Regions from separate parts of the Fusibacter sp. JL298sf-3 genome, predicted to be linked through region 4. Evidence: riboswitches for the same ligand, from Rfam matches in the RefSeq annotation. Region 4 holds a riboswitch; each other region holds the start of a gene.

Region 1 (5,552 bases), 1.3 Mb from region 4:
ACTTGGTCAAACGGCCTATCTGACCGCTGCGATTGGCTTTTTATCCGGTGGCGGGTTCTTGTTTCTAGTGGACAAGCTCTTGCCCCATCTCCACATGGGTCTGGATACGAGCCAAGCCGAGGGGGTAAAGACCAACTGGCAACGCAGTGTTCTGCTGGTATTGGCCATTACGCTTCACAACATTCCGGAAGGGTTGGCCGTCGGGGTCGCCTTTGGCGCCGCTGCAAAAGGCATTGGATCTTCTGCAACGCTGGCGGGCGCTATTGCCCTCGCCATCGGTATCGGTCTTCAAAACTTTCCTGAGGGGGCTGCTGTATCCATTCCGTTGAGGCGGGAAGGTTTCAGTCGTAAGAAAGCGTTTTTATACGGCCAGGCCAGCGGCATTGTGGAACCGATGGCAGGGGTTGTCGGTGCGTTTGCAGTCACCCGTATGCAACCGATATTGCCCTATGCATTGGCCTTTGCCGCAGGGGCGATGATTTACGTGGTTATAGAGGAACTGATTCCAGAAGCCCAGCGGGAAGAAGGCGGCTCAAAGACAGATGTAGCGACCATCGGCACCATGCTCGGCTTTACGGTAATGATGATTTTAGATGTGGCTTTAGGTTAAAAAAAACGTCGGCACAGCGCAGTTTAACAAGCGCTTGTCGACGTTTTTTTTAGGGTTACAGTTTTAATTTTTCAATTATTTTTGAAAGGGCGGCGGACAGTGTGCTCAGTCCTTCGATTTCGTCGGCGAGTTGGCCGATGTTTTGATTTTGAGCGATAACTTTGTTCATCACTTCTTCAACACTGCTGTCACTGAGATCAAACGAGGTGTTGAGCGCGTTCATTTCGCTGTTGACGGTATCGCTGAACGCCGTAATTTCCTCGGTGGCCCCGTGCATCTCTTGTACCATGGCCGTCACTTGGGCGATATCGGCGGCAATAGCTGTAAACTGCCCTTCTACATTGCCTACCATTTCGTGTTCCTTTTCAATCAGCGCTAGGGTTTTGCCCATTGAAACTTGCGTGGTGTCGATGCGCTCTTGAATGTTGACAATGAGGGCTTCAATAGAAGTCACTTGTTCGGCGGATTCTTCGGCGAGTTTCCGGACTTCTTCTGCCACCACGGCGAAACCGCGTCCCTGTTCACCGGCTCGAGCCGCTTCTATAGAGGCGTTAAGTGCGAGCATATTGGTTTGACTGGCGATGTTTCGGATGCTGGTGACAATGGAGCTGATGGCCAAAGATTCCGCCTTGAGCTCGGCGACCTTTTCACCGGTTCCGGAAACTTGTGAGACCGTCTCGTCGACGAACTGGCGCATCTCGGTCATTAGTGTCGTCCCGTCTTCGGCACTTTCAGAAGTTTTGATGGCCACTGTGCTGAGAGAGGCCGTGTGTTCCGCCACTTGTGTGATGGCATCGTTGATTTGGGCCACCTGGTCGACAACGCGCCGCGTGGATTCGGTGCGCGTTGCAATGGTGGCGTCGCTTGCCTCCATGGCGGTTTCAATAACAAGGGCGTTGCTCTCTGCTTCTTCGAGCATGGCGGTAAAGCTCGCCGTATTTTCTGTAAGCTGTGCAGACGATTGGCGAATGGTGGACATCAAACCCTGAATGGTGTCGAGCAGTTGGTTGATGTGCGTGGCCATTTGACCGATTTCGTTGTTGCTCTTAATTTCAATGCGCTTAGTGAGATCGCCTTCGAGATTTGATATCTCCTCAACTTTTTCAACCAGTGTTTGCATCGACCGCATCTCAGCTTTAACGATAATACTTACGACGATGTTTACAGTGGCCAGTACGAGGAGGAGTAAGGCGACAAAAGACCCGATGATACCGCCGATGACCAACCAAATTAAATCGGTTTTGATGGTGGTGTGAATGACGAGTCTTTCGCCGTCAGCTGTTTCAGCGGGGAAATAGAAATCCAGGGGCTTTCGGTTGAGTAAAAACTTTCCGGACAAATCGGTGCCAGTGGCCGTACCGGTGGCATACGCCTTTTCGAGATCTTCAGAGACCTCGGCAAGCGGGTCTCCGGTGTCATGAAATTTCCCGTTTTCAATGCCGTAGAGGTACACCCATGCCCCGTCTTTTTTCGTCAATATATGCAATCTGTCAGATACTGCAGAGATGTCTTTTTCAAGAGCGACGATTTCTTCCTTAATGCGTTCAAAGGTACCGTAATCACTGTTTGTTTCGTCCCATAGCCCGTCGGATGTCATGTGGCTGAAGCTTTTTTCAAGCCCGGTGCCGACGGCGTTAAAGGAGAGTTTGGCAAGTGTCGAGACGTTGTCAAAAATAAAAGAAGTCACGACGATGCCGACGACGAGAAACAAGAGGGTCATAACCAACATAATTCTCGTTGTAATCTGTCGACCGAGCTTTTTCGTTTTTTGCTTTTTCATGGTCGTAGCAATGCCTCCGTAATATTTTATAGTGATAACCTATTGGTAGCGTAATCTTTTTTCACAAAGTTGTCAATTCATCTGTTTAAAAGTTTGCAATATTAATAATGTGTTTACAAATATTATGACCGGGCAACCGGCTATTGCTTGACTTTGTATAAGATGTTGGGTATAATCAAATGACTTAAAAAAATAGGTTGCGAGGTTGGCGTGTCCTGCACGTCATTAAAAGGGAAGTTTGGTGAAAATCCAACACGGTCCCGCCGCTGTAATAGAGGAGTTTTATACGAAAGCCACTGGGTGACCGGGAAGGCGTATAAAATGATGAGACTAGAGTCAGAAGACCTGCCTTGCAAACGCACCGATACTCCACGGACGATGGAGGGGGCTGTTTCGCGATAAAGCGATTATTCAACCCTTGCCGTCTGTGGTAAGGGTTTTTTTATGCACACAAAAGACTAAGGAGAAGAAGATGAAAAAACTGAGTACCTTATTGATGGCATTTGTGTTGCTTTTTTCACTTGCCGGATGCGGAGCGGACGACTCCGCGAAAGAGACGCCTACGACGCCAACGGATACGACGAAAGAAGCCGACGCTGAGAAAGCACCTGATGAAACAGCAGATGGTGCAGAGGCACATTACCCTGTGACTATTACGACGTACAACTACGCAAAAGAACCGGTAGAGATTACATTTGAAAAGGCGCCTGAGCGCGTAATTGCCGTTTACCAAAACTCGATAGAGACACTTTTGGCACTTGGCTTAGAAGATAAAATTGTGGCGGCGTCCGGGCTGGACCATGAGGTGAAAACAGAACTGCAATCGGCTTTTGAAAATGTGACCTATTACGATCAACGCATTAGCAAGGAAGAAGTCATTGGCCTTCAACCGGACTTTATCCTCAGCTGGTTTTCACTGTTCGGCGAAAAGAACCTCGGCGATGTGTCGTTTTGGCACGAAAGAGACATCAACACATACATGGCACAAAACAGTGGTGTGATTCAACCCAACACCCTTGACAACGAGTACGAAGATATTTTAAATATAGGCAAGATTTTCGATGTGGAAGAGAAAGCGAAAGCCATTGTCGAAAATATGAAAGCAGAAATTGCTTCAGCACAGGCGTATGTCGCCGACAAAGAAAAGGTTAAGACCGTTATCCTCGAAGTTCAAAAAGACGGCGTGTACAGAATTTACGGTGAAGACAGCATCGGCGGGGACATTGCTACGAAAGTCGGTGCAGACCTCGTCGCTAGAGAAAACGGCAAAATCGGTTCGGAAGATTTGGTCGCTTTGAATCCGGAAGTTATTTTCACCGTCTACTACGGTGACGCAATCGTCAGAGACCAAGCGTTGGAGAGTCTTCTAAACAACGAAGGGCTTAAGAGCATCCAAGCAATTGAAAATGGACGCGTTCACCCTATTATGCTTAGCGAAGTGTACGCAAGTGGTATCCGTACACTCGACGGGATTCAATCGATTATCAAAGGGCTTTACCCAGAGAAATGAAGCCATTTAAAATGACTGTAATTTTGAGCCTACTGGTCGTAGTACTGGTGGGCTCTGTCCTCGTCTCGGTCTCCATCGGCAGTGTCAACATACCGGTTGGAGATGTTTTTGGTGTCATTTACGGTAAAATTGCCCATGACGATACCCTGCTGAAAACGTTTGAAAGAGGCACGGAAGACATTGTGTTTTATATAAGGCTGCCGCGGGTGCTGTTGGCCCTTTTGGTCGGCGTGGGCCTTTCCATATCCGGTGTTGTTATGCAAGCTGTGGTGAAAAACCCACTTGCCGACCCCTACATCCTCGGGATATCCTCTGGCGCCTCTCTCGGGGCGACTCTCGCTCTCGCCGCGGGCATCGGTACTTTTTTTGGGCCGAATTTTGTCGGCATCTGTGCGTTTATAGGGGCTTTCTGTACCGCGCTGTTGGTGCTGACTTTGGCGGGGATACGCGGGAAGACCAGCGGTACGCGCCTGATTTTAGCGGGGATGGCCCTCAGCACGGTGAGCTCTTCTATTTCGAGTTTTGTCATCTATTTTTCAGACGACCGCGAAGGCATTCGCAGCATCGCCTACTGGTTAATGGGCAGTGTCTCCGGTGCCAAATGGGACTCTTTAAAGATTTTGGCGTTGCTGACGGTTTTGGTCACCGTGTTTTTTATCAGTCAGTGGCGTACACTAAATTTAATGCTCTTAGGCGATGAAGTGTCGCTGACACTTGGAAAAGAGCTTCATCACTACAGGACACTGTACCTTTTGGTGGCGTCGCTACTCGTCGGTTTTGTGGTGTACAGCTCGGGGATTATCGGCTTTGTGGGTCTTATCGTGCCACACTGTGTGCGGATGCTCGTTGGAACAGACCACAAGAAGGTCTTGCCGGTGGCAACCCTCGCCGGAGGGATTTTCCTAGTGTGGGCCGATCTCGCGTCGCGTGTAATTGTCAAGGGAAGCGATATGCCCATTGGCATTGTGATTTCCATGATTGGCGCGCCGCTTTTCATCTATTTGATGCTTAGAAGATCCTATCATTTTGGAGGCGCGTAATGGTCATAGAAAGTCAATCGGTTTTTTATGAAATCGAAACAAAGCAGATATTGAACGGTGTGGATTTTATTGCCCCTGAAGGGGCATTTGTGGGCATCATCGGCCCCAACGGATGTGGCAAAAGTACTTTTTTACGCTGTTTGTACAAAGCCATTAAACCTTCTAAAGGTGCTATTTTCCTGGATGAAACCTCTGTGGATAAAATCAAAACGCGCCAAATGGCGCAAACTATAGGCGTTGTAACGCAACACAACGATTACGTCTTTGATTTTAAAGTGGAGGAAATCGTCCGAATGGGTCGAACGCCTTACAAGAAGTTTCTAGAAGGCGATTACCATAAGGACACGGCCATCGTCTTAGAGGCGCTTAAGAAAGTCGATATGTACGGTTTCAAGGACCGCAGCTATGCGTCTTTATCAGGCGGTGAAAAACAGCGCGTCGTGCTCGCGCGGGCACTGGCGCAGGAGACGCCGTTTTTGATTCTCGACGAACCCACCAACCATCTCGACATCAAACACCAACTCAGTTTTATGAAAACGGTTAAGAAATTGCCGTGTACAGTGATTGCCGCTGTGCACGACCTCAATATAGCCGCAGCGTACTGTACCCATT
Region 2 (5,552 bases), 640 kb from region 4:
TCTATTGAGAGTCCTTGGGCGTAGAGCATCGCCGCTTTAAGCACGTGGACAGGTTCCGCGGCATCTGGTGACAGCGGCTTCTGCACCTTTTCAATCAGCTGATGCGTTTCCAAGCCGTATACCGCGATGAAATCTTCGAGGAGGTTCAACGACTGCTGTGTTGAGACATTACACTTTAGAACAGCTTCGCTGTACCGTGCAGCCTGCATCAACGTATAAGCTTCTTCTCCGTGGAGCGACAGGGCTAAAATGAGCTTTTGAACGGTGGCCTTGACAACAGCTGTTCCCGTACCCACGCTTTTGAGTACTTGCATCACCCTAAGGGCTTGAATCATATCCCGCGCCGTCGCTTCATACGAGTCGCCATCGATGACATAGGTCGTCAACTCCGCGTCGGAACAGGCGTAGTACCCCTCAATTTTAGCGCGCATCGGCGGCAACGTCATGCCCGCCGTGTACAGCACACCGGTTTCCAACGCGTAAACACTTCCCGACTTCAACGTACACTTCTTAATACTGCCGCCGTTAGAAGGGTACTTCCTCATAAAAAATAACGTCCCACTTTTCCAAAATTGCGCTTCTTCCTGAATCCGAACTTTTTGCCTGTGTGCCACAGGCATCGGCAATTTGATATCTTTTGAAAGCAACATTACCGGCCTCCTGTCCCCTTAATAACCGTCGCTGTTCAGCACCCCTTCCAATCGGATGCTTAAATCGTCAATTTTTTTATAATTGTCTCTGAGATGACACATGCACCGATGGTGCTCTTCAAACTTAAAAATAGCAGCTTCCGCATCATCAGCGAGTTTTAAACCGCCCTCTGCCAAAGCCGTCAAGTTCGCCGTCAACGCCTCTTCGTGTCCCGACAACGCTTCCTTAGCGAGTTTCAGTTCCCCCCGCAGTCCCCTAATGTCGTGAACCAAACGGTGGTCATCGGTTTTAATCCCCTCTGTCTTTTCAAAAATTTGCTCAAAGGCATCGTTCATCTTACCTATAATCAACTCTATCTGCATGAGATGTGTAATGCTGTCGTCGACGCACCCCACATGCGCCTTTAACTCATTTGACACCACACGAATACCGTCTTCAAGCGCTTTTGACCGCGTGTGTGTATCGTCGGTCATCACCGCCATAGCCTCACTGGCAAGCAATACTTCTTGAGAATTCCCCGAGAGCTTCTCCATCTGCATCGACAACCTTTCTTTCATGGCGTACGCCCGTCGCCAAACCATCGAAGTCGACAGGGCTGCAAACAAACTGCCCGTAACCGCGAGGACACCGATTCTTTGCCAGCCTGTCAAGCCGCTTTTCGGACTCGTAACAAATGCCGTCCATACGATGACGAGAAAAACCCCTGTCAAATACCTGCCGAACACTTTCAACTTCCGACTTGTTTCCATTGGCCCCCTCCTTTTTAAACACTAAAAAAGTCCGCAACAAAAGAATATCTTTTGCCACGGACTCATCAAACGTTTGAATGCACAAATTTTGTGAGCTATCCATAACTTTATTTCCCAAATACAGTTCATACAAATACGGTTCATATGCTTTAATTACAGCGTATCGTTAAATATCTGAATCATTGAGCATACTGAGATTTTAACAACATCATTGTCAAATGTCAAGTTTTTATTTTAACAATCTTTACAGCGGTTGCAGATGCATATATAATAAAGTATACACTTTTTGTAATTGAAAGGAATTTTTTATGACGTATCCCAACGTGCTTTCTCAAATTAAAGTCTTGTATGCCGAAGACGATAAACTGACGCGCACCACCACAGCACAGTTGCTTAAAAAGCACGTCGGCAAACTCATTGTTGCCGAAAACGGCCACGACGCGTTGATTAAATACCACTTGTTTAAACCCGATGTGGTCATAACCGATCTCGTTATGCCAGAAGTCGGCGGTATCGAATTCGTCGAAACCCTTAGAGCTGAACACGAAAAATGCCGTGTGCTCATCACTTCCAGCTTGTGCGACGTCGAGACGCTTTTGCACTCCGTGGAACTGAAAATCGACAAATACCTCGTAAAACCCGTGGAAGAAACCACCTTAATCCACAGCTTGCTTCAAGTGACTGTCGACCTCTTTGAAACCAACAAAGACACCTTTGTCGTCCACCAGCAGTTTGCACTGACCCACGAAAACAAAGTGCACCTCGAGACGGAAATAAGAAACATCTGCGCCAAGTACCTCAAGCAGAAATTCGGAAAAGGCGCCAAAACCATCAATGTCTTTCTAGAACCCAAGGGGATTGAAATCATCTTCAACGAGGTGCTCACAACGATGGAGGAAAGCGTCTTATCTTTGGGCCCTCACCACAAGGCCATCGAAATTTTAAGACGACTGGTCTACGACAGCACCCTCCAACAAGTGGAGCATTCTATTTCAGAATTAATCGGTCGGCGCGTCCTCACAGAACGCATTGAAATCAACCCCAACCGCAACTTTGATCGCCTAATTATCAAGATATATCCGGGTTCAAAACCGAACCTCGGCACTCGGTCATAAGATTATACTTGCGCAACCTTATGAAGGTGTGATATGCTCATGTATGAAAGTGATTGGTCTTTTACTTAGAAAAAGTAAGAGTTAAAAGGGAATGAGGTTAAAGGCCTCAGCAGCCCCCGCTACTGTATGGGAGTACGAAATCTTTTAAAGCCACTGTGAAAACGGGAAGGTGAGAGATTAGGACGATCCCCGAGCCAGGAGACCTGCCAAGCACCTAAAGCACTTCAAAACTTCGGTGGGAGGTTTGGCGATAACGATTGTGTCAATTCAAAGCCCAGCGGATGTTGGGCTTTTTTTAATGGATCGAAACACCACCAACATTTTAAAAGAGGAGAACACTTATGAAAGAAGCATTGCTTATCGTCGCACACGGCAGCAAAGTTGCAGAAACCGACGAGATTATGAAAGACTACTCAAAGGCACTTTCTGCAAAGAGACCGGAACTCCAGTTTTCATATTGCTACCTACAACTCATGAATCCGGACATTCACACAGCCGTCAAAGACCTTTACAACAGCGGTGTGCGCAAATTAAAAGTCTTTCCTTTCTTTATCTTTAACGGCAACCACATTAGAGAAGATATACCAGAAGTATTAGAAGAAATCCAATCGCAGTACCCAGATCTCGAAATGACTTTCCTTGCCAACATCGGTTTTGACGACAAGATGGTAGACTTGATGCTCGAAAGGATCGAAAACTAATGGACTACATTAAGAAGCCCATGGGCATCGAAAACAAGAGTTTTGAGATAATCGATGATATCATTGCCGAAATGGGCCGTGCTTATCCCAGAGAAGATGCTGTCACACGCCATATTTACAGACGCGTGATTCACACGAGCGCGGATTTCGATTACCTCGACAATTTGAAAATCGAAGAGACCTTTCTAAAGGCCTTTGAATCGGCTCTCAATAAGCCCCTGATGGTATTTACAGATACCAACATGGCGCTGTCGGGCATTAACAAAAAAGCGTTTGAGAAGACAGGCTGGTCGCTAGACTGCCTCGTCAACAACCCCAACACTTTTGCAATCGCCAAAGAAAAGGGGATTACACGGTCCATGGTCGCCATAGATGAGGCCTTAAAGGACCCGACGCCTAAGCTCTTTGTCATCGGCAATGCCCCAACGGCAATCTTTAGGCTCCTAGAATCCCATCCGACCAATGTCATCGGCGTCATTGGCGTTCCCGTGGGCTTTGTCGGGGCAGCAGAATCTAAAGACGCCCTGTTGGCTTCTGAACTCCCGTGTATTACGGCTCTCGGTCGTAAAGGGGGCAGCAATGTGGCTGCTTCCATACTGAACGCACTCATGTATCAATTTTTAGGAAGAGATTAATATGCTATCCTCTACTGGAACCCCCCTTAGAAATGGCTATACAACCGGTAGCTGCGCAGCTGCAGCCGCTAAAATAGCAATGGCGCTATTGACGCATCACCCCTTGGAACCAGGAGACGACATCACCATTTGTCTCCCCAGTGGTGATGCGCTCACCATTCCCGTTTTCAGTGCAGAAAATCGGGAATCGGGCTCTGCCCTGGGCGCCGTCATCAAAGATGCAGGCGACGATCAAGACGTAACGCACGGGCTCACCATTCAGGCACGCGTTACTTTGACCGATCGCCCTTTTTGCGTTGAAATCATAGGTGGTGAAGGCGTGGGCACTGTCACCAAAGAAGGGCTTCAAGTGCCCGTTGGCGCACCTGCCATCAACCCCGTGCCTCTTAAAATGATTGAGGCCAACGTCAAGGAGCTCTTGCCTAAAGACAAGGGCTGTATCGTTGAAGTCATCATTCCGGAGGGCGCCGCCGTCGCCGAAAAAACCTTTAATCCAAGACTCGGCATCGTCGGCGGAATATCGGTCATTGGAACCACCGGTATTGTGCGTCCCATGAGTGAAGAAGCCTTTAAACAAACCATCTTTACAGAGCTCAATCAGAAATACGCCCTAGGCGTTAAGCACCTCGTGCTCGTCCCCGGCATGCACGGCGAAAAATACGCCAACCAGCATCTGGGGATCGACTCGAGCCGAATTGTCCACTGTAGCAACTTTGTCGGTTACGCTTTAAAGGCCAGTGAAGGCCTCGCCTTCGACAGCGTACTCCTACTCGGACACATCGGCAAACTCATCAAATTGGCAGGCGGTATCTTTCAAACACACAGCAAAGTCGCCGACGCCAAAAAAGAAATCTTAATCGCTTATTTGGCGCTTGAAAGGGCCCCATACGACGTCCTTCAAAAAATAGCGTCGTGCAACACCACAGATGAAATGTCAAACACCCTCGTCGAAACCCCCTATGCCTATGCTTTCCAAGCGCTCTGCGAGCGCGCTAGGGAAAAATGTCAGGCACATGCCCCCACTCTTGCCGCAATTGACGTCATCTTTTACGACATGGCCCTCCGAAAACTCGGAGACACGAGAAAGGAGCCTTCATGAAACTGACCATAGCGGGCATCGGCCCCGGCGACCCGCAATATCTGACGACGCGTTGCCGAGAACATTTGAAAACCGCCGGATGTGTCATCGGTGCAACCCGCCAAATCAAAAGCATGCAACACTTATTCGCGCCGGCGTCTGATATTTCAAGTTACACAGGCTCAATTAAAGAGTTGCTGACTTTAATTGAAAACGCCCGCTTACACCACGAGCACCTCACTGTGCTCGCATCAGGCGACCCCAATTTTTACGGCATTACATCCTACTTAAAAAAACATGTACAAAACGCTGACATCGAGGTGCTCTCCGGCATCAGCAGCTTACAGTACTTTTTTAATAAAATCGGCATCCCTATGCACGATTGTTACCTCACCAGTGCACACGGCCGCCACTTTGACAAAGAGCATCTGACGGCGCATAGCCGCATCGGCATCCTCACTGACAAAGTGTGGACGCCGCAAGCCATTGCCAAAGCCATAATTGAAAGTGGTCGAGACCCCCTTATGGCCATTGGTGAGAACCTGTCTTACGACGACGAATGCATCACTGTCGTCAGAGCATCTAAAATTCCCGATAAATCCTATACGATGAATGTGGTGGTG
Region 3 (5,552 bases), 830 kb from region 4:
AATTCTCGGGCGCTTCACCGGCGTCAAGGCCAACTTATTCGGCGCATTGCTCGGCACTGTAACGCCGTTTTGTTCCTGTTCGTCTATCCCGCTGTTCATCGGCTTTACCAGCGCCGGTTTGCCCATTGGCGTGACATTTTCTTTCTTGATTTCGTCGCCGCTTGTGGACCTCGCATCGGTGTTGCTCCTCGCAGGGGTCTTCAGCTGGCGCATTGCACTGGCGTATGTCGTCACCGGCGTTTTACTCGCCGTCGTCGGCGGCACGCTTATCAGTAAGGCCAAAATGGAAAAGTATGTGGAGCCTTTTGTGTACAACGGTCACGTGGCAGCAGAAGATTCAGAGGCCCCGACATTTGGGGAGCGCTTGGCGTTCTGTAAGGAACAAGTGACCGACATTGTAAAGCGGGTCTGGCTCTACATTCTCATCGGCGTCGGCATCGGCGCTCTTATTCACAACTGGGTGCCGCAATCGTTTATTGAGCTGATTCTCGGCGACGACAAATGGTACGCTGTGCCGCTGGCGACCTTTGCAGGTATTCCAATGTACGCCGACATCTTCGGCACACTCCCCATTGCAGAGGCACTGGTCTCAAAAGGCGTGGGCATCGGCACGGCACTTTCGTTTATGATGGCGGTTACGGCGCTGTCACTGCCGTCTTTGATTTTGCTTAAAAAAGTGGTGAAAACACGGCTGCTCGTGGTGTTCACCGGTATCGTCACCGCCGGTATTCTCATTATCGGCTTCTTGTTCAACGCCTTTGCGTTTCTCTTTGTCTAACGATTATTCATTAGGAGGGTTATTATGACCATTAAAGTTTTGGGAACCGGCTGTAAAAAATGCAACGATTTGTACGACAATGTCCAATCGGCTCTAAACGCCAAAGGCGTTACCGCCTCTGTGGAAAAAGTGGAAGCACTTCAGGACATTATGGCGTATGGCGTCATGTCCACACCGGCGCTCGTCGTCGACGGCAAAGTGGTGGCTACGGGCAAAGTGTTGTCCGCCAGCGCTATAGAAAAGTTGCTGTAACCAAAGGGACGGTTCTTTTGTGCACTTCATATGCCGTCTACGGATAAAACTTAATGCCAAACAACAGCAAAACCGCTCTCTCGAGCGGTTTTTGTCGTTTCATACACTTGTGGTGCGGCAGCCTAAAACAGCTCAACCACCACTTTTGAAAACACCTACACCTCATAAAAATCGCGGTGTCCCTTGTTCTGCTGCCCTCAGGCGATTACTTTGGAATGGCGCCTCTAATAATATAGTTTTTATAAGGATTTAGTCTTATATCTGTCAACCCATTACACAAGCTGTCCACGCATTGCTAGGCGCCTAAATATGGTAAATACTAGTGGAATCGTGCACAAAAGAACCGTCCCTTAAAGTAGCGATGTGCTGATTGGTGCTCGCCAGCTTGACGCCGTGGTCCAGATGGTCGGTGCTGAGCGCCGTCACATTAAAGCTGCCGTATTTCAGGTAGAGTGTCCCTTCCAAGCTGTCGATGGCAGGGACGCTCTTGAGAAACGCCTCCAGTGTGAGGCCTGTGTATACCATGACTTTCAGCCCTCTGTTCAGCGCTTCTGAAGCCAGTGCCACCAGTTCCTCCGGTTGCTCTGACCACTCGAGACCGCCGAAGATCAGCCCCTCGTTAAACGGGTTGCTCTGTACGGCGTCCAGCACCGCTTCGACGTCTTCAAACAGCGTCGGCAGCTGCTTGAGCGGGGCGTTAAAACAGTCCTTACATCCAATGCGGCACCCGATGGCACCGATGAGCGCACCGACGAAAGGCGCGTCTTCGACGCGTTCGTGCTCGATGCATTTGTATCGAATTTTCATAGCTGTCGCCTCTCTATGAACTCTTGTTTTTTGCCGTCGTTAAAGTATTTGACATTGCGCAGATAGCCGGTGATGCGCTGGTATTTTTCCACGGTTTCGCCACAGATGGGACAGGTGTCCACTGCGCCGTCGATATAGCCGTGTGCCGTACAGTAATGGTTTACCGGGGAAAGGCTCACGTAAGGCACTTTGTACCGCTCACAGACGGTTTTGACGATGTGTTTGGCCTTTTCACCGGACACCGGAGAGCCCAAGAACACGTGGATGACGGTGCCCCCTGTAAACAACAATTGTATCGGCTCTTGGTGTTCGAAAACCTGATGTATCGATTCGACTTTGTTTACCGGAATATGACAGCTGTTGGTGTAGTACGGCTGTTCGTCGGTACCTTGTGTCAAGATGTCGGGGTACTGTGCTTTGTCTTTTCGCGCCAATCTGTAGGCGGTGGATTCTGCCGGTGTCGCCTCGAGGTTATAGAGGTGCTCGGTTTCTTCTTGAAAGTCCTTCAGTTTTTCGCGCATGTGATGGAGCACTTCCAGGACCAACGCACTGGACGCTTCGTCTAAGATGTCTTTGCCGAGGAAGTTCTCGCACATTTCGTTGAGGCCCACGAGGCCTATGGTGCTGAAGTGGTTGTCAAAAGTGCCGACATAAGTGCTGAATGCCGGAATGAGGCCGGCGTCCAGTACGTTTTCTTGAAGGAAGGCACGCTTGATTTCGAGGCTCTCTTTCGCAAGGGTCATGTTGCAGTCGATGAGGTCGAACAGTTCGGCTTTGGTTTTGGCCCTATAGCCGTACCGCGCCATGTTCAATGTGACGACGCCAATGGAGCCCGTGCTTTCTCCTGCGCCGAAAAGTCCCCCGTTTTTGCGCTCCAGTTCTCGGAGGTCCAGTCGCAGGCGACAGCACATGCTGCGCGCATCTTCAGGGCTCATGTCGCTGTTGATGAAGTTGGCAAAATACGGGTAGCCGAATTTGCCTGCCATTTCCCAGAGGGCGTCGTTGAGCGGGTTGTCGAAGTCAAAGCGCTCGTGAATGTTGTAGGTGGGAATCGGATACGCAAACGGTCTGCCGTTGGCATCCCCTGTGTTCATCAACTCGTAAAACGCTCGGTTGAAGAGGTTCATTTCTTCTTGGCAGGCGCGATAAGTGTAGTCCAGCTGTCCGTCCCCGACGTAGACGCTTTGGTCGATGAGGTCTTTTGGCGGCGTCAAATCCAGTGTGATGTTGCTAAAAGCAGGCTCTGCGCCACCTCTGGAATTGGAGTTTATGGAGAAGATGAAGTTTTGCAGGTTCTGTTTGACATCTTCGTACGAGAGGCCGTCTTCTTTGATAAACGGCGCCAAATAGGTGTCGACGGAACTGAAGGCCACGGCACCCATGATTTCATTTTGAAAGACGGTGATGAGGTTGGCCAACTGGTTGAGTATAGAGGCAAAGTGTTTCGCCGGCGTGGACGTCGGAATATTGGGAACCCCTTGAACCCCTTTGCGTATGACGCTTCTCAGCGAGTAGCCGCAACAGTAGAGGGTGATGCCGCCGAGGTCGTGTATGTGGTAATCGCCCTTTATGTAACCCTCTGCAATGGCCTTTGGGTACACTTCTCTGAGCCAATAGTCTTTGGAGACTTCTGCCGCTATATGTTTGTTTAAGGCGCCAAATGAAAACGGTGAGTTTGAGTTTTCTTTGACCCGCCAGTCGCTTTTAAGTAAATACGATTCCACGATATCTTTGCTTTTGAGCATTGCCCTTCCTCCTTGTCGCATAAAAAAAAGTGTCTTTAAGACACGAATACACAGGGAACTGACGCCGGTGACGGCGCTTGTTCGCATGTCTCATCCTCGTGAGCTTTAGCGTTCTCACATCTCAGGCAGGTCTCCTGGCTCAAGACAGTAGTGTACTGTATCGTTCACAATTAAAAAACTGCTCATCTATTCTGCATCATTGCGGCGTTAAAATCTCTCGACAACGTCCCGCATTGTCGTCGATATTTTGCCTTGCACGGATACAGACTATCTGGCATTTTTAATTAAATCTCAACGAGACAGTACACTAGCAATCGCTCCCTTCCCGTTTTCACAGAGGTATGAGCGTTGCAGTCTTTTACAGTGGCGGGACCGCGTTGGCTTTGCACCAATCTTCCCTTTTAAGCGCCCTGATTTCTCAAGTACGCACCAAAGATGCTATACAGTTGTATTACAATATATTGTGGATAAGTGGCGTTTTTTATCCACATATGCACAATTTGTAGCTAATTTGATTGTAGCGCTAAGTGAATTAATTGTCAAGGGGGGACGGTTCTTTTGTGCCGGAATCCACTGGTTTTTTCCATTTTTACCACACCCCCAACGGCCTCTAAACGTTCGTAAACGCCTCTTTTCTACCGCATCTCTCCATTTAAAATGCCTCTGAACTCTTTGTTGCCGCCGTCTCTTTCACATAAGCCGTACCGAAGGCGCCAAATGCACCGTACACAGGCCACAGCCTTTGATTTTTCACGGTGTACATCCTTTTCACACGGCCCTTTTTGCCACCAACGGCACAAAAGAACCGTCCCTTTAAACACACATGCCAAAGGCTGTCCCCTTCGGGACAGCCTTTGGCTCTATCTCACTTTATTTTCTTCTTAAATAAACACCTGCTGCTGAAAGGATACTACCGATACCGAAGTAGAGGCTTATTGGCAGTTGACCTGTCTTAGGCAATGCCGCAGGGCCTTCCGGTGTGGTTTCATCGATGAGAACAATCTCACCTTCCGGTACTTCCACAGGGGTTTCTGTTTCTTCTGTTGTCTCAGTTTCTTCGACAACCGGTTCTGTCGTTTCAGGCGTTTCTTCTGTCGTGTCGATAGCAGGGCCAAGTGGCGTTTCTTCTACTTCGAGCTCGACTTCATCTGAGCCGTCTGAGTATCTGTAAGTGACTGAGATCGTGCCGTCAGCAAAAGTACCTGATGCGTTAGACGGTGACTCTACCAGTTCGTAACCACTGAACGATCTCGCCGATGTGCCGTAATTGGTGCCGATTTCACCTGAGAAGGTAAAAGCAGATGCCAATTCCGAACCGTCTTGATCGATGTAGCTGACTTCTACAAACCCTTGTGGGCCCGCTGGAACTGGTTCTGGTTCCGGTTCTGGTGTAGGTGTTGGATCGACTGGTGTCGGGTCGACCGGTTCCGGATCGGGATCCGGTGTTGGATCTGGGTCCGGATTAGGATCGGGATCCGGTGTCGTTTGCGTTTCTTCAAAGACAGCCGTTACCGATTTGTCTGAATCCATTGTCACAGTTGTGCTTGAGCCGCCGCTTGCATCACCTTCCCAGCCGACGAATGTCCAGCCCTCTGCTGGTGTTGCCGTTACAGTGACTTCTGTACCTTCTGTATACGTGCCGCCACCTGATACGGAGCCTTGGCCGGTTACGCCAGTAGAAAGTGTGTATTCTGTTACCGGATCAGGATCCGGTGTCGTTTGCGTTTCTTCAAAGACAGCCGTTACCGATTTGTCTGCATTCATTGTCACAGTTGTGCTTGAGCCGCCGCTTGCATCACCTTCCCAGCCGACGAATGTCCAGCCGTCTGCAGGTGTTGCCGTTACAGTGACTTCTGTACCGTCTGTGTACGTGCCGCCACCTGATACTGAGCCTTGGCCGGTTACGCCAGTAGAAAGTGTGTATTCTGTTACCGGATCGGGATCTGGTGTCGTTTGCGTTTCTTCAAAGA
Region 4 (5,552 bases):
TTCCGCCGTTCCAGTACCACCGGAAACAATTGCCCCTGCGTGTCCCATCGTCTTGCCCTTCGGCGCAGATTTTCCGCTAATAAAACCGACGACGGGCTTTTGCATATGTCGTTGTATCCAAGCTGCAGCACGTTCTTCGCTCTCGCCGCCAATTTCACCAATCAGTATAACGGCGTCTGTGTGCAGATCTTTTTCAAAGGCCTCTAAAACCTCAACAAAGTCCACCCCTTTAATCGGATCGCCGCCAATGCCCACAACAGTCGACTGCCCAAAGCCATTTTCAGTGAGAACAGCAACCGCTTCATAGGTTAAAGTCCCTGAACGCGAAACGATGCCGATGTTCCCGCGTCTGTGGATCGCACCGGGCATAATGCCTATCAATTGTTCTTCCGGCACAATAATCCCCGGACAGTTGGGGCCGATTAACCGCACGCCTTTGCTGCGCGCGTATTTTTCCGCGACGAGCACATCGTGAACCGGCACGTGCTCTGTAATGCAAACAATTTGGCGAATGCCACCGTCAACAGCTTCTAAAATCGCCTCTTTTACAAAGGCAGGGGGGACAAAGATAATAGACGTATTGGCACCGGTCTTTTTAACCGCTTCTGAAACCAAGTTGAAAACAGGCACACCGTGCACTTCTCGACCGCCTTTTCCAGGGGTCACGCCCCCTGCGATGTTCGTCCCGTAGTCGAGCATGGCCTTTGTGTGCAGCTGTGCCGCGCGTCCGGTAATTCCCTGTACGATAATTTTATCCATCCTATTGACAAATACGCTCATGATGCCCTCCTCGCTTGACCAAGTCCACAATGCAATCGACACCGGCGTCTAGTGTCGCCGCCGGATAAACGGCTTTAGAAGAACGGCTCAGCAGTTCCATCCCCTCAGCCTTGTTGCGCCCTTCCAGTCGAACGACTATGGGAATCCCGATTGCCATTTCTTCCTGCGCTTCAACCAATGCCGATGCAATGGTATCGCACTGCATAATCCCACCAAATATATTGACAAACAAGCCTTCCACAGAAGGGTCTTTGAGGATTAACGCAATTGAAGCCTTGACCATTTCACTGGTGGCGCTGCCGCCGACATCTAAAAAATTGGCCGTGCGACCGCCGGCGAGTTCCAGCGTATCCATCGTCGCCATCGCCAGCCCGGCGCCGTTGACGAGACAGCCGATATTGCCTCCGAGTTTCACATACGATACGCCCAGCGCCTCTGCTTCACGTTCACTGGAATCGTGATGGACGTCTGGAGTGACGTAGGTATTTTGCCTATATCGCGCGTTGTCATCTATAGAAAGTTTTACATCGAGAACGCGTAGGTTACCCTCTTTGGTCAATACCAAAGGATTGATTTCCAGCAGAGTTGCATCGTGGCTTAAAAAGGCATCGAGCAAAGCGGTGAGCAGTTTAGTCACTTTAAATCGATACGCGTCTGACAGCTGAAAGGCGTTGAGCACCGCTTGGACGTGGTAACTCTGAATCCCCAAATGGGTGTCGATTTCACAGCGATGTCGATCGTTTTCAGACACGCTTTCGACTTCTACGCCGCCACGCCCTGAAAAGACCAGAGCGATACTTTTAGAAGCCCTATCCAACATAAAGCTCAAATAAAATTCTCGTTCGATTGTGCAAGCTTTTTCCAAATACAAAGCGCCCACGTACGCGCCGGCATCAGCTGTCTGGTGGGTTGCCAAACGCGTTCCCAAAAGTGCCTTTGCGAACGTTTCGATTTCCAAAGGATCGCGCAGAAGCTTAATGCCTCCTGCTTTTCCTCTACCTCCTGCGCGAATTTGCGCCTTAACAGCAACCAAATCACCGTGAAAATGCTCAAGTGCCCTCGACACCTCTTCCGGTTTTGTGACGACAACCCCTTTTTCAAATTGCAGGCCATAGCCCTTTAACAGTTCTTTTGCTTGGTATTCCAGTAAATCCATAGTGCCCTCCTCGCATAAAAAAAACAAGCTACGCGCTTGTCATCTCTCAGAGAAAGGTGTGAAGTTCAAAAGACGGTTTGCGTTTCGGGCTTTGCCTAAAACGATTTTGGCCGACCCAAACACATCAGCTCAAATTTTGCCATACAACACTACTTTAGGCATCACCCTAAAATCGTTTTCGCAGACCGGCGCCATGCGGCCCAACCCTTGTTGTTATAAAAAACACCCCAAACGGTGTTTGGGGTGTAGGCGTCTTGTGCACACTTCTAACACCACTCATCCTCGTGAGTCCAACAGCGTTTTTTCCATTGGCAGGTCTCCTGACTCGAGCGTCGTCGATGCTTTTCCCTTCCCGCGTACAGCAGTGGTTAACAAAAGCCTCTCTTCTCTTACAGTGGCGGGACCGCGCCGGACTTACACCGGCTTCCCTATTAAGCAATTCGCATTGCACCAACAGTCTATTCAATTTGTTTTAGAACAGATTCAGCATAACACTCTGGCACCTCTTTTGTCAACTGCTAGCTTGTGACGCGATGGGTTAACTTATTGCGCAAAAGACCATCGTGTAAATGCCCTTTCTCCATAAAGTAAAACGACAGGCCACCGAGACCGACGTGTACCCCAACAGAGACGCCCATTTGCATCACCAGAATCTCCCCTTTGTAATCGGTTTCATCTTCTATAAGGTGCACGAGGTTCTCCGCATAGAGTTTGTCCGACGTGTAACCGACGATGACAAAATCGCTTTCGCTCTCGTCAAGTCGCTCTTTAAACGCGTTGATGTAGTGCTGGAGAACGCGCTTTCTGCCGCGCTCCTTGCTGACAATCGCCCCTTCACCTTGTTTCATTGTCATAATGGGCTTTACTTTAATAATCTTGCCAATTAGTGCGCTGCCGTAGCGCAACCGCCCACTTCTCACGAGGTTGTCTAAGTCGTCCACTGATAAAAAGTGCTTGACCTGACGCTTATGTGCTTCGAGGTAGTCGACAACGGCCTCAAAAGTTTCTCCTGCCTCGCGCATGCGACCGCTCTTTAAGACGAGGTAGCCACTGCCGTGGCTCATGCAGGTGCTGTCGAGGACGTGAATTTTGCAGGCGTCACCATACATCTCCTCAAAATACGTCTGTGCAATAGTCGCCGATTGGTACGAACCGCTGGTCTTTCGAGACATACAGATACACAAGATGGCTTTGAAGCCCGCTTTATGTGCTGCTTCAAAGCGTTCTAAAAACTTTGCCGGCGCCGGCATAGCAGTCGTCGGATGCGTCTTGTACTCCGCAATCCTAGAGAAAAAAGTATCGGCGTCTATGTCTACGCGGTCTGCATAGGTGCGCCCTTCAATAATCACCGACAGGGGCACGAGATCCACCTCGTACTTTTTTAAAAACGCATCGGATAAATCACACGTCGAATCTGCTATTAGCTTAAACATTTGTCCTCCCATTTCTTTTTTTTAAGATTCATTCATTTTATCAGAAAACCTATCTTTAGACACCCCCTTTTCAGCAGATTTTTTCAAAGAAATAATAATTTTAAGTTCTCGTATAACGCCGTTATTTACACAACGGTTATGTTATAATAGAGGCGTCAACAAAAGACAGATATAAGGAGATTGGCTTATGAACATTGCAATTGTAGGCGCGGGAACCGGCGGCAAAAAAATTATGGATTTGTTCCATACCGTCGACGGCGTGTCCATTGTCACAGTGGTCGATAAAAATCTACACTCTGAGGGAATTGCTCTAGCGAAGTCATATGGGCTTAATTGCACCGACGACATGACGGGGATTGACAGCAGAGCGGAAGTAATTATCGAGGCGACAGGCATCAAATCTGTATACGACCAACTTACAGCGCTTTATGAAGGCAAAGCGCAAATCGTCGGATCGGATGTTGCAAAACTGATGATGCACATTGTCGACAAACAAACTGCGACAACTGAGCGCCTGAATTATCAAATTGAGGAAATTCACAGAACAAGTGCAGCTTTGCACGAAGAGATGAACGAAATTATTAGAGTCACCGACCGATTGGGGGTCATTAATCAAGCGCTCATTGCGTCCTCTGATGAATCCAAACGCTTTATTGCACAGTCTGATGAAATGATTAAAGCGGTCAACAAGCTTACCCAGCAAATTAAAATTTTAGGGCTCAACGCCAACATTGAAGCCGCACGTGCCGGCGAACACGGTCGCGGGTTTTCAGTCGTCGCCACAGAAGTTCAAAAGATGTCGGACAGCACCAGCCACTTTGCCAATCAAATCGGAGAACTGCTCAGTGCACTTAACTCTGAAAATGAAAAAATATCCGGTGAAGTTACCCGACTTAATGAAATTGCAAACGATCAAGCGGTTATCACCGACCGTACACGAAAAATAGCAAACCAACTCAATGAGCTGTAACAGTTCTTCCGCCTCTTTCGGTAACCACCGAAAGAGGTTTTTTTTTGACAACAAGTGCCGAATCCAAGGGCTTCTTCTGCTGTTCCGTGCGAGAAGTCGTCATCAAATGACGTTAAGCGTCCAGTTGAGATGGATTTATTTGAAATTATCATTTTATTAGATGATTATCTAATGTTTAGATTGACTTTTTGATAAAACCCTTCTAAAATTAAATAACAAACCGTTGTCAAAAAAGAAAGGTGGGTAAAATGAACTGTCTAAAAGATAAAAACATACGCCGCTTAATGTTCGGCAGCGTCACTTCACAATTCGGTAGCAACATGCAGCAGTTTGCATTGTCGCTATACGTTCTGGCCATTACAGGGTCCGCAGGGCTCTTTGCATCGCTTTTGGCCATAGCCATTCTACCGCGTATTTTCTTAGCCCCTATTGCCGGTGTCATCGGCGATTGGATTGATCGAAAAAAAAGCATTGTCCGCCTCGATTTGCTCAATGCCGTTATTATTGCAGTGTACGCCATCTACTTCAGTATAAATGGCAGTCTTTCGCTTAAAAGCATCTACTTGCTTGTTATTTTGCTCGAAATCACGGAAGTGTTCTTCTCCGCATCGATGTCGGCTGTGGTTCCCAGTATGGTGCCTAAAGAAGCGCTCTTCGATATCAATCGAGTGCGCACCGCTATTGCCAGCTTTTCAAACATCGCTGCCCCTTTGCTTGCGGCGACACTCTACGGATTTTTGGGCCTCCGCGTACTTTTAATTGTCAACGCGGTGAGTTTTCTCGTATCGGCAATTTGCGAAATGACCATCGACATCCCCAAAACCAACAGCGCCCCTGAAAAAGTCGACTTTAAAGTGTTCAAACGGGATTTTCTTGAAGGCGCCGCCCTCGTTAAAACACAGCCGATGCTCCGCCGCATCATCGGGCTGGGCATCATCCTCAATTTTTCAATATCAGCTCTGTTCAGTGTCGGCCTCATCTATATCCTCATTGAAGTGCTCGACATTTCAGAAGCGGCATACGGTCTTGTTTCGACGCTCCTCGCCACTTCAATGTTCTTAGGGCCTCTCCTCCTCGGCGGCGTCGCCAAGAAGGTAAAAGTGGGACGCCTGACCATTATGACTTTTGCGGTTCTCGATCTACTGGTGTTCGGTCTCGCTTTTGCCACTTCAAAAGGGTTTCTCACCCAGTTTCAAACCTCGACGGTGCCCCT

What was found. Region 4 has a riboswitch for cobalamin ahead of sucC (ADP-forming succinate--CoA ligase subunit beta). Riboswitches for the same ligand answer to the same signal wherever they lie in the genome.
Region 1: another riboswitch for cobalamin. It lies ahead of ACR6HW_RS13495 (ABC transporter substrate-binding protein); the one in region 4 lies ahead of sucC (ADP-forming succinate--CoA ligase subunit beta).
Region 2: another riboswitch for cobalamin. It lies ahead of ACR6HW_RS10275 (sirohydrochlorin chelatase); the one in region 4 lies ahead of sucC (ADP-forming succinate--CoA ligase subunit beta).
Region 3: another riboswitch for cobalamin. It lies ahead of ACR6HW_RS11120 (ribonucleoside triphosphate reductase); the one in region 4 lies ahead of sucC (ADP-forming succinate--CoA ligase subunit beta).

What each region holds. Positions count from the first base shown of each region.
Region 1 covers NZ_CM132608.1:2,855,609-2,861,160, forward strand. The annotation lists gene ACR6HW_RS13485 (ZIP family metal transporter) at 1-610, shown strand, start outside; gene ACR6HW_RS13490 (methyl-accepting chemotaxis protein) at 666-2,390, opposite strand; cobalamin riboswitch at 2,576-2,757, shown strand; gene ACR6HW_RS13495 (ABC transporter substrate-binding protein) at 2,863-3,900, shown strand; gene ACR6HW_RS13500 (FecCD family ABC transporter permease) at 3,897-4,940, shown strand; gene ACR6HW_RS13505 (ABC transporter ATP-binding protein) at 4,940-5,552, shown strand, end outside.
Region 2 covers NZ_CM132608.1:2,153,630-2,159,181, forward strand. The annotation lists gene ACR6HW_RS10260 (hypothetical protein) at 1-650, opposite strand, end outside; gene ACR6HW_RS10265 (hypothetical protein) at 669-1,400, opposite strand; gene ACR6HW_RS10270 (response regulator transcription factor) at 1,709-2,515, shown strand; cobalamin riboswitch at 2,553-2,740, shown strand; gene ACR6HW_RS10275 (sirohydrochlorin chelatase) at 2,857-3,216, shown strand; gene ACR6HW_RS10280 (precorrin-8X methylmutase) at 3,216-3,851, shown strand; gene cbiD (cobalt-precorrin-5B (C(1))-methyltransferase CbiD) at 3,853-4,950, shown strand; gene cbiE (precorrin-6y C5,15-methyltransferase (decarboxylating) subunit CbiE) at 4,947-5,552, shown strand, end outside.
Region 3 covers NZ_CM132608.1:2,339,715-2,345,266, reverse strand. The annotation lists gene ACR6HW_RS11135 (permease) at 1-778, shown strand, start outside; gene ACR6HW_RS11130 (thioredoxin family protein) at 803-1,030, shown strand; gene ACR6HW_RS11125 (4Fe-4S cluster-binding domain-containing protein) at 1,334-1,837, opposite strand; gene ACR6HW_RS11120 (ribonucleoside triphosphate reductase) at 1,834-3,603, opposite strand; cobalamin riboswitch at 3,690-4,031, opposite strand; gene ACR6HW_RS11115 (InlB B-repeat-containing protein) at 4,453-5,552, opposite strand, start outside.
Region 4 covers NZ_CM132608.1:1,513,198-1,518,749, forward strand. The annotation lists gene sucD (succinate--CoA ligase subunit alpha) at 1-780, opposite strand, end outside; gene sucC (ADP-forming succinate--CoA ligase subunit beta) at 761-1,936, opposite strand; cobalamin riboswitch at 2,230-2,406, opposite strand; gene ACR6HW_RS07345 (DegV family protein) at 2,455-3,369, opposite strand; gene ACR6HW_RS07350 (methyl-accepting chemotaxis protein) at 3,557-4,339, shown strand; gene ACR6HW_RS07355 (MFS transporter) at 4,588-5,552, shown strand, end outside.